Regions from separate parts of the Erwinia tasmaniensis Et1/99 genome, predicted to be linked through region 1. Evidence: predicted binding sites of a transcription regulator. Region 1 holds the regulator's gene; each other region holds the start of a gene.

Region 1 (3,283 bases):
GAGGTTTTTAAAGCGCAGGGTGAGAATTTTCATAATGTTGGCTCCTCATGGCGCACCGCTTCCAGCGTCTGGGCAAACAGCGCGCTGGCGCGTGCCAGCCGCTCAGGCTGCTCGGGTTCTGACTCCAGCCGCCGTGCAAACACCTCCTCAACGCTGAGTTCACTGAGCGTTTCATTGTTCTGGCGCGATATCACCTGTTCACGCTGTTCGCGGCTGCGGCGCAGCAGCACCACCTCCACCGGCAGCGCGGTGGTCAGTTCCTGGATGCGGCGCTGTAGTTCGCTGAGGTAAGCGTCGGTGACGATTTCAATGTCCAGCCAGACGGTTTTGCCCTGTGCATCCGGCTCTAGCTGCGCCAGCTGCCGTTCTATCTGCGCCAGGGAGCCTTTGATCATCTGCATCGGCTGGAATAGCGGGATCGGCAGCGCGCGGACCTGGCTAAGCTGGCCTTCAGTAAAATCAACCAGCATCACGCTTTTCGCTGTGCCCAGCTCGTCAAAACTCAGCGGGATCGGCGAGCCGCTGTAGCGGATGTGGTCGCTGTCGGCAATGCGCTGGGCGCGGTGAATATGGCCGAGGGCGATGTAATCCGCCGGAGGGAAGAGGTCAGCCGGAAAAGCGTCCAGCGTGCCGATATAGATATCGCGTACCGCATCGCTTTTGGTGACGCCCATGGTCGTCAGATGGCCGGTGGCGATAATCGGTAGCGCCAGGCCGAGCGCATTGCGCTGTGCCAGTGCTTCCTGCCAGCAGCGCTGATAATGCTCGCTGATGGCTTCCAGCAGACTTTGCTGTTTTTCGCGCCCTGACTGCCCGCTCTGGCTGCGCAAAATATCACGCGGACGTAAGAAGGGAATGGCGCACAGCAGAGCGCCCGGCTGCCCGTCGCGGCGGTTCAGCACCAGCACCTGCTGACGGATATCCTCAGCGGCGGCGGCGATCACCCGGGTATTCAGGCAGGCCAGCAGTTCACGCGATTCATTAAGCATAGTGACCGAATCGTGATTGCCGCCCAGCACCACCAGCTGACAGCCGGTTGGCTGTAGCTTTACCACAAAGCGGTTGTAGATCTCGCGTGCGTAACTCGGTGGGGAACCGGTATCGAAAATATCACCGGCGACGATGATGGCATCGACCTGCTGCGTTTCTGCCTGTTCCAGCAGCCAGTCAAGAAATGCCTGATGCTCTGCCGCACGGCTTTTGGTATAGAAAAACTGGCCAAGATGCCAGTCGGCAGTATGAATGATGCGCATGGTGCTCCCTTCATGGCAGAAACGCGAAGCGGTGATTATAAACATATTGCCGTGCAGATATTTAATTCGTTTCGTCCGTCCTTGCCGGGCGTGCTTTTTTCATAAAACTGTCATAAAACTGACGCATAATGATGCCGCATATCCCGTGACAATCTGTCACAGCAGCAGGAGCAATAATGGCAAAGCGCATTCTGGTGGTTGAAGATGAAGCCCCAATCCGTGAGATGTTGTGTTTCGTTCTGGAACAAAATGACTATCATCCGATAGAAGCCGCGGATTATGACAGCGCGGTCAGTTTGCTGATTGAACCCTGGCCGGATCTGATCCTGCTGGACTGGATGCTGCCGGGGGGATCGGGCATTCAGTTTATTAAGCACCTGAAGCGTGAAGCGATGACGCGCGATATCCCGGTCATGATGCTGACCGCACGCGGCGAAGAGGAAGATCGCGTACGCGGGCTGGAAGTCGGTGCCGATGATTACATTACCAAACCGTTCTCGCCGAAAGAGCTGGTGGCGCGCATAAAGGCCGTGATGCGGCGCATTTCGCCTATGGCGGTGGAAGAGGTGATTGAGATGCAGGGGCTGACGCTCGACCCGTCGTCACACCGCGTTATGTCGGCTACCCAGCCGTTGGAAATGGGGCCAACCGAATACAAGCTCCTGCACTTCTTCATGACTCATCCAGAGCGCGTCTACAGCCGTGAGCAGTTGCTAAACCATGTCTGGGGGACTAACGTGTATGTCGAAGACCGTACCGTCGATGTTCATATTCGCCGTCTGCGCAAGGCGCTGGAGGTGAGTGGGCACGATCGTATGGTGCAGACGGTTCGCGGAACAGGTTATCGTTTCTCTGCACGTTATTGATCGCTCGCACGGAGTCTGAATCGTGTTGGAACGCCTCTCCTGGAAGAGATTATTGTTTGAGCTGCTGCTCGCCTGCCTGCCCGCGCTGATCGTAGGACTGCTGGCGGGCGGATTGCCCTGGCTGTTGCTGGTGGCGGTGCTTTGCGTGCTGGGCTTTCATTTCAACAACCTGCTGCGGCTTTCGCACTGGCTGTGGGTCGACCGTAGCATGACGCCCCCCAGCGGGCGCGGCAGCTGGGAACCTCTTTTTTACGGCCTGTACCAGATGCAGGCGCGCAACCGACGCCGACGCCGTGAGCTTGGCCATCTGATTAAGCGCTTTCGCAGCGGGGCAGAAACGCTGCCGGATGCGGTGGTGCTGACCACTGAAGAGGGCACGATTTTCTGGTGTAACGGACTGGCCCAGCAGATTTTGGGGCTGCGCTGGCCGGAAGATAATGGCCAGAATATCCTTAACCTGCTGCGCTACCCGGAGTTTACCCGCTATCTGCGCCAGCGCGATTTCGCGCATCCGCTGACGCTGGTACTGAACAACCAGCGCCATCTTGAATTTCGCATCATGCCCTACAGTGAAGGGCAGTGGCTGCTGGTGGCGCGTGACGTGACGCAAATGCACCAGCTTGAAGGCGCGCGCCGCAACTTTTTTGCCAACGTCAGTCACGAGCTGCGCACGCCGCTAACGGTGTTGAAGGGTTATCTGGAGATGATGAGTGATTCGGCGCTGGAAGGTGGCCTGCGTGACAAAGCGGTGCAAACCATGCAGGAGCAGGCAAAGCGTATGGATAGCCTGGTGGCGCAGCTGCTGACGCTGTCACGCATCGAGGCGGCTCCGGCAACCGACCTGCAGGAAATCGTCGACGTGCCCATGATGTTGCGGCTATTGCAGCGTGAAGCGGAAACGTTAAGCCACGGGCGTCATCACATTCAGTTTGTCAGCGATCCGAACCTACGCGTGTTTGGCAATGACGAACAGCTGCGCAGCGCGATGTCTAACCTGGTGTACAATGCGGTGAATCACACCCCGGACGGCACCCGCATCACCATCAGCTGGCAACGCACCGTACAGGGGGCAGAGTTCAGGGTGGAAGATAACGGCCCGGGCATTGCGCCAGAGCATTTACCGCGCCTGACGGAGCGCTTCTATCGCGTGGACAAGGCGCGATC
Region 2 (3,283 bases), 840 kb from region 1:
CTTGCCAATTTTCTCACCGATGGTGGTCGCAACGCGACGCCAGCCAACCATTGTACCCAGCGACAGCGCTAAGGCTACGGCAACAATAATCCATACCGGGGCATACTCCACGGTATTCAGCAGATCGCCCTTCAGTTTGGTCAGGAAACGTTTGTCTTCCGACGGGGTGTCCGGTAGCCTGGCGGCTTTTTCTGCGGTATCCGAGATGCACATCAGCAGGCGGCGCAGCTGGCTGCGCTGCTCCACGTTCAGCGCATCATAGCTGGGGAGGTTGTTAAGCAGCCCCTGTGCCAGATGGATAGCAGGCAGCGCGCGTGCCGCATCACAGTGGAATTCATGCGGCCCGGAAGGAACCTGTTCCGGCGTTGGCAAAGCCGGCGGCGACATTTCGATAACCTGCTTCAGAGAGGAGGCATGCTGCTGATAATACTGTTCCAGGTGGTTCACCGCATCGCGGGTACGGGTAATGTCATAACCACTGGCGTTCATATTGACCACGAAACCGGCGGGTGCCACGCCAATCAGCACCAGCATGATCAGGCCGATACCTTTCTGACCGTCGTTTGCACCGTGCGAATAGCTGACGCCAATCGCCGAGACAATCAGTGCGATACGGGTCCAGAACGGCGGCTTTTTCTTGCCGTCGAGCTTTTCACGCTCTGCCGGCGTCATATGAATACGACGACGTTTTTTATTCCCGCTCCAGTAGCGACGCAGAATAAACACCAGGCCGCCAGCCACCACCAGGCCAATAATCGGTGAAACGATCAGCGACGTAAAGATACCGATCATTTTGGGGATGTTCAGCGCATCCACCACCGAGGTGCCGGTCAGCAGCGCGTTGGTGAGGCCGATACCGATGATGGCACCAATCAGGGTATGGGAACTGGAGGCCGGTAGGCCAAAATACCAGGTACCAAGATTCCAGATGATGGCGGCAAGCAGCATGGAAAAGACCATAGCCAGCCCGTGCGCCGACCCGACGTTGAGCAGCAGGTCGGTGGGTAGCAGATGGACGATAGCGTAAGCCACGCTCAGGCCGCCCAGCAGTACACCAAAGAAATTGAAAATCCCCGCCATGACGACCGCTAACTGCGAGCGCATTGCACGGGTATAGATCACGGTAGCTACCGCGTTGGCCGTATCGTGGAAACCATTGATGGCCTCATAAAATAAGACAAACAACAGAGCAAGTATCAATAACAGGCCGGTATTTAAGTCGAGACCAGCAAACAGATGTAGCATAAGCGTTAAGCCATTTTGGAGGACATGAACGCGGCGCATTATCAGCGACAAACCGCGCGCGGGGAAAGGGAAATATAGACTTTTTTTGACATTAATGCGTCAGTAAAGTGACGATTTCTGATGAAATCATTTTCAAATCATAAAGTTAAAAAAAGTTTTGTCGCTGTTTTGGCGTGAAGCTGGTATCCCTGCCTTCAACTCACTACAATCAGCGTTTTTACGGCCTGGCGCGGAGTGTGTGGTGGAAAAGTTTGACGTTATCGTAATTGGAGCCGGTGCGGCTGGCCTGTTCTGCGCGGCCCAGGCTGGGCAAAAAGGGCGGCGTGTGCTGCTGATCGATAACGGCAAAAAAGCCGGACGCAAAATTCTGATGTCAGGCGGCGGGCGCTGTAATTTCACTAACCTCTACGCCGAACCGTCAGCCTATTTGTCGCATAACCCGCATTTCTGCAAATCTGCGCTGGCGCGCTACACCCAGTGGGACTTTATTGACCTGATAAATCGCCATGCCATAGCCTGGCATGAGAAGACCCTTGGGCAGTTATTTTGCGATGATTCGGCGCAGCAGGTGGTCGATATGCTGCTGAAAGAGTGTGAGGCCGGACAGGTCACGCTGCGTCTGCGCAGCGAGGTGCTGGCCATCACGCGCGATGCCGACGGCTACACGCTGGAGCTGAATGGTGCGCTGGCGTGGGCTGAAAAACTGGTGATTGCCAGCGGGGGCCTGTCGATGCCAGGCCTGGGCGCATCGCCGTTCGGCTACAGGGTTGCCGAACAGTTTGGTTTAAAGGTGTTTCCCACCCGCGCCGGGCTGGTGCCGTTCACCCTGCATAAACCTTTGCTGGAACAGCTGCAGGTCCTGTCCGGCGTGTCGGTGCCATCGACCCTCACCGCCGAAGACGGCACGGTCTTTAAAGAAGCGCTGCTGTTTACCCATCGCGGCCTGTCGGGCCCGGCAGTATTGCAGCTGTCCAGCTACTGGCAGCCGGGAGAGTTTATTACGGTAAACCTGTCGCCCGTGCAGGATATTGACGCATTTCTGAACGACGAGCGCCGCGCTCACCCTAACCAAAGCCTGAAAAACACCCTTGCTAAGCTGCTGCCCAAGCGTCTGGTTGAGTGCCTGCAGCTGCTGGGTATGATACCGGAATGTACCCTGAAACAGCTGAACAGCCGCCAGCAGCTTGAACTGGCCAGCGCCCTGCACCAGTGGCGCGTGCAGCCAAACGGCACCGAAGGCTATCGTACCGCCGAGGTGACGCTGGGCGGCGTCGATACCCGCCAGCTGTCGTCTAAAACGATGGAAGCGCGCGACGTGCCCGGACTGTACTTCATTGGTGAAGTGGTGGATGTCAGCGGTTGGCTGGGGGGCTATAACTTCCAGTGGGCGTGGAGCTCTGCCTGGGCTTGCGCGCAGGCGCTGTAGGCAATGCCAGGCGGAGGCGCGATCCCGGACGACCCTCTGCGGTCAATACGATCGCGCCTGCCCGGCCACGGGTAAGTAGCGGAAATCGCGCCACTCGCCCCGTCATTTCTTACGCCCAGACCCGCCGCAGCTATCATGCCGCGCTGCGTGCCTGGCGCTTCATTGACAGCATATAACCCGCCGCGCAGCAGATAACGATAAACCACGGGATCAGCCCGACCAGTTTTGAATCACTGCCGCTAAGCAGCTGCAAATTATGAACCACCAGAACCACGGTGACCGACATCGCGGATAAGGCGATCAGCGGAGCCCAGAATATCTGCCAGGCGCTGTAGCCATGCGTTTTTTTGCGGCGGAAAAACAGGATGACGGCCATGGATACGCCGACCTGTAGCACCAGAATCGACAGCGTCGCAATGGCCGAACCGAAGGCAAAAATCTGCGCCATCGGGTCGATGCCGACGCTGCCCATTCCCGCCAGCAGCAGCAGCAGGATAACGCTATGGACGTGGCTGGCGTTATGCGGCGTGCCGTTAGTCGGATGGGTGCTGCACAGCTCTTTCCAGATCAGGCCATCACGGCTGATGCTGAAGATATAGCGTGAGATATTGT
Region 3 (3,283 bases), 1.3 Mb from region 1:
CACCGCTATAATCCGCAGGTACTGTATTCACCACAAGCGCAAAATATTCACCGTCGATGTGAAGGACTCTCATGATCGAACTTAAACACCTGCGAACGCTCCAGGCGCTGCAAAATACCGGCTCGCTGGCCGCCGCTGCCGCCCAGCTTCATCAAACGCAGTCAGCATTGTCACACCAGTTTAGTGACCTGGAGCAACGGCTCGGCTTCCGGCTCTTTGTACGCAAAAGCCAGCCGCTGCGCTTCACGCCGCAGGGGGAGATCCTGCTCCAGCTGGCTGAACAGGTATTACCGCAAATACAGCAGGCTCTACAGGACTGCCACGAACCTCATCAAACCACGCTGCGTATCGCCATTGAATGCCACAGCTGTATTCAGTGGCTGACTCCAGCGCTCAATGAGTTCCGCCAAGGCTGGCCACAGGTGATGATGGATTTTAAATCCGGCGTCACGTTTGACCCGCAGCCCGCCCTGCAACAGGGCGAGCTGGACGTCGTGCTGACATCCGATATCCTGCCGCGTAGCGGGCTGTTTTATTCGCCGATGTTTGATTTTGAAGTGCGTCTGGTACTGGCTCCCGACCATCCTCTGGCACAAAAGGCGACGATCTCCCCAGAGGATTTAGCCAGCGAAGTGCTGATGATCTACCCGGTGCAGCGCCAGCGCCTGGATATCTGGCGTCATTTCCTACAGCCTGCGGGCGTCAGTCCGGCGCTGAAAAACGTGGATAATACCCTGCTGTTGATTCAGATGGTTTCAGCCGGAATGGGCATCGCCGCCCTGCCGCACTGGGTGGTGGAAAGTTTTGAACACCAGGGCTTAGTCGTCACTAAAGCGCTGGGTACGGGGTTGTGGAGCAGGCTGTACGCCGCAGTGCGTGACGGTGAACAGCGTCAGCCGGTCATTGAGGCGTTTACCCGCTCCGCGCGCCAGCACGCCTGCGATCATTTACCGCGGGTACGCGATGCGTCACGTCCCGGTACGCCGCTCCCTTCTGCCGACGGCGCCTGAGTTGACCAACAGCTATATCGCCGACGGTTGTTTACCGGGATGCAGGCCGGGGGATGAAGGGGTATACTGCGCCCACTGCAACAGTTTCACTGAAGAGAGTTTTTATGACCAATAATGACGTCCTGCGCAGCGTGCGATATATGCTGAATTTAAGCGATGCTAAAGTTGTGAGCATTCTGGCGCTGGCAGAGAGCGAAGTCACCGAAGCCGAAGTGCACAGCTTCCTGAAAAAAGAGGATGAGCCCGGTTATCGCCCCTGCCCCGATGTCATCATGGGTTACTTTCTTAACGGCCTGATCTTTGAACGCCGTGGCAGAAGCGAAGATGCGCCAGCGCCCTCGATTGAGCGCAAAATGACGAATAACGTCATGATGAAAAAACTGCGCGTGGCGTTCGATCTGAAAACCACGGATATCCTCGAGCTGTTAAAAAGTGCTGATTTTGCGGTAGGCCAGTCGGAAATTGGGGCGATCTTCCGCAAGCCTGGACATAAAAACTACCGTGAATGCGGCGATCAGATCCTGCGTAATTTCCTTAAAGGCCTGACAATGAAGATTCGTCCGGCTAAAAAATAGACGTAATGACTTGTCTCTGATTAACGCCATCGTGTGGCGTTAATCCATTTCGCTTTTCCGCCACAACGACCTGCCTGCACGCGTTCCTTTTAGAACACAACCACTCATCAAACGAAACCTCCCGGTTCCTTCGCGCCATAATCGTGATGAAAATCACAAAACAGCATTCAAGTACGATGATATGCAGCCTTTTAATCACACATGTCGTGCCATATGGTCATAAAAATGTAACATTTGCGCCCTTCTTCACAGTCAAATGCTCTGATACCCCCTATTCTGTGCGCGAAATAGAACATTATGGCCCTATCCGGCAGCATTTTGTTCCTCTCCGCCACATTTCACCAGGAATGTCAGTCTCTGAGCCCAGGGAGGCTTAAATGTTAAGTATTTTCAAACCCGCCGCGCATCAACCCCGCGTTGATGGCACCCGCGTCGACCCGCTCTACCGCAAGCTGCGCTGGCAGATCTTTCTGGGCATCTTCTTCGGTTATGCCGCCTATTATCTGGTGCGTAAAAACTTCGCGCTGGCGATGCCTTACCTGGTTGAACAGGGCTTTTCGCGCGGTGACCTCGGCTTTGCGCTTTCCGGTATTTCGATCGCCTACGGATTCTCTAAATTTATTATGGGCTCGGTTTCTGACCGCTCCAATCCACGCGTATTTTTACCTGCCGGACTGATCCTTGCCGCGGTGGTCATGCTGTTTATGGGCTTCGTCCCCTGGGCAACATCGAGCATTATGGTGATGTTCGTGCTGCTGTTTCTGTGCGGCTGGTTTCAGGGCATGGGTTGGCCCCCCTGCGGACGCACGATGGTGCACTGGTGGTCACAGAAGGAGCGCGGCCGCATCGTGTCGGTGTGGAACTGCGCGCATAACGTCGGCGGCGGTATCCCTCCGTTGCTGTTCCTGCTGGGCATGGCCTGGTTCAACGACTGGAAGGCGGCGCTATATATGCCCGCCTTTGGCGCTATCGTGGTGGCCATTTTCGCCTTTGCGCTGATGCGTGATACCCCGCAATCCTGCGGCCTGCCGCCGATTGAGGAGTACAAAAATGACTATCCGCCTGATTACGATGAAAAACATGAAGAAGAGCTGACCGCTAAGCAGATTTTTAAGCAGTACATTCTGCCCAACAAGCTGCTGTGGTATATCGCGCTGGCCAATGTGTTTATCTATCTGTTGCGTTACGGCATCCTCGACTGGTCGCCGACCTACCTGAAAGAGGTGAAACACTTCACCCTTGATAAATCCTCATGGGCTTACTTTTTCTATGAATACGCCGGTATCCCCGGCACCCTGCTGTGCGGCTGGATGTCGGACAGGGTATTCAAGGGCAATCGCGGCGCGACCGGGGTGTTCTTTATGGTGCTGGTGACCATTGCCACCGTGGTGTACTGGATGAATCCGGCCGGAAATCCGGGCGTGGACATGGCCTGTATGATGATCATCGGCTTCCTGATTTACGGACCGGTGATGCTGATTGGTCTGCATGCGCTGGAACTGGCGCCTAAGAAGGCGGCGGGAACGGCGGCAGGGTTTACCGGGCTGTTTGGCTATCTGGGGGGATCGGTTGCCGCCAGCGCTATCGTCGGCTACACCGTCGACTACTTCGGCTGGAACGGCGGCTTTATCATCATGGTCGGCGGCTGCGTGCTGGCGGTTATTTTGCTCATTCTCACCATGCTCAGTGAAAAGAAAC

What was found. Region 1 encodes PhoB, which activates phosphate uptake and scavenging genes when phosphate is short. Its sites were predicted from a motif close to CTGTCATAAAACTGNCNNAT; they were not measured.
Region 2: a site for PhoB is predicted at 1,340-1,359, ahead of pitA (inorganic phosphate transporter PitA). Genes of this name have one in related genera too.
Region 3: a site for PhoB is predicted at 1,800-1,819, ahead of glpT (glycerol-3-phosphate transporter). Genes of this name have one in related genera too.

Annotation. Positions count from the first base shown of each region.
Region 1 is NC_010694.1:2,851,272-2,854,554, reverse strand. It holds gene ETA_RS13915 (AAA family ATPase) at 1-33, opposite strand, end outside; gene sbcD (exonuclease subunit SbcD) at 30-1,253, opposite strand; gene phoB (phosphate response regulator transcription factor PhoB) at 1,430-2,119, shown strand; gene phoR (phosphate regulon sensor histidine kinase PhoR) at 2,142-3,283, shown strand, end outside.
Region 2 is NC_010694.1:3,689,454-3,692,736, reverse strand. It holds gene pitA (inorganic phosphate transporter PitA) at 1-1,245, opposite strand, end outside; gene ETA_RS17770 (BaiN/RdsA family NAD(P)/FAD-dependent oxidoreductase) at 1,487-2,671, shown strand; gene ETA_RS17765 (APC family permease) at 2,805-3,283, opposite strand, start outside.
Region 3 is NC_010694.1:271,853-275,135, reverse strand. It holds gene metR (HTH-type transcriptional regulator MetR) at 72-1,010, shown strand; gene ETA_RS02225 (YehS family protein) at 1,115-1,585, shown strand; gene glpT (glycerol-3-phosphate transporter) at 1,963-3,283, shown strand, end outside.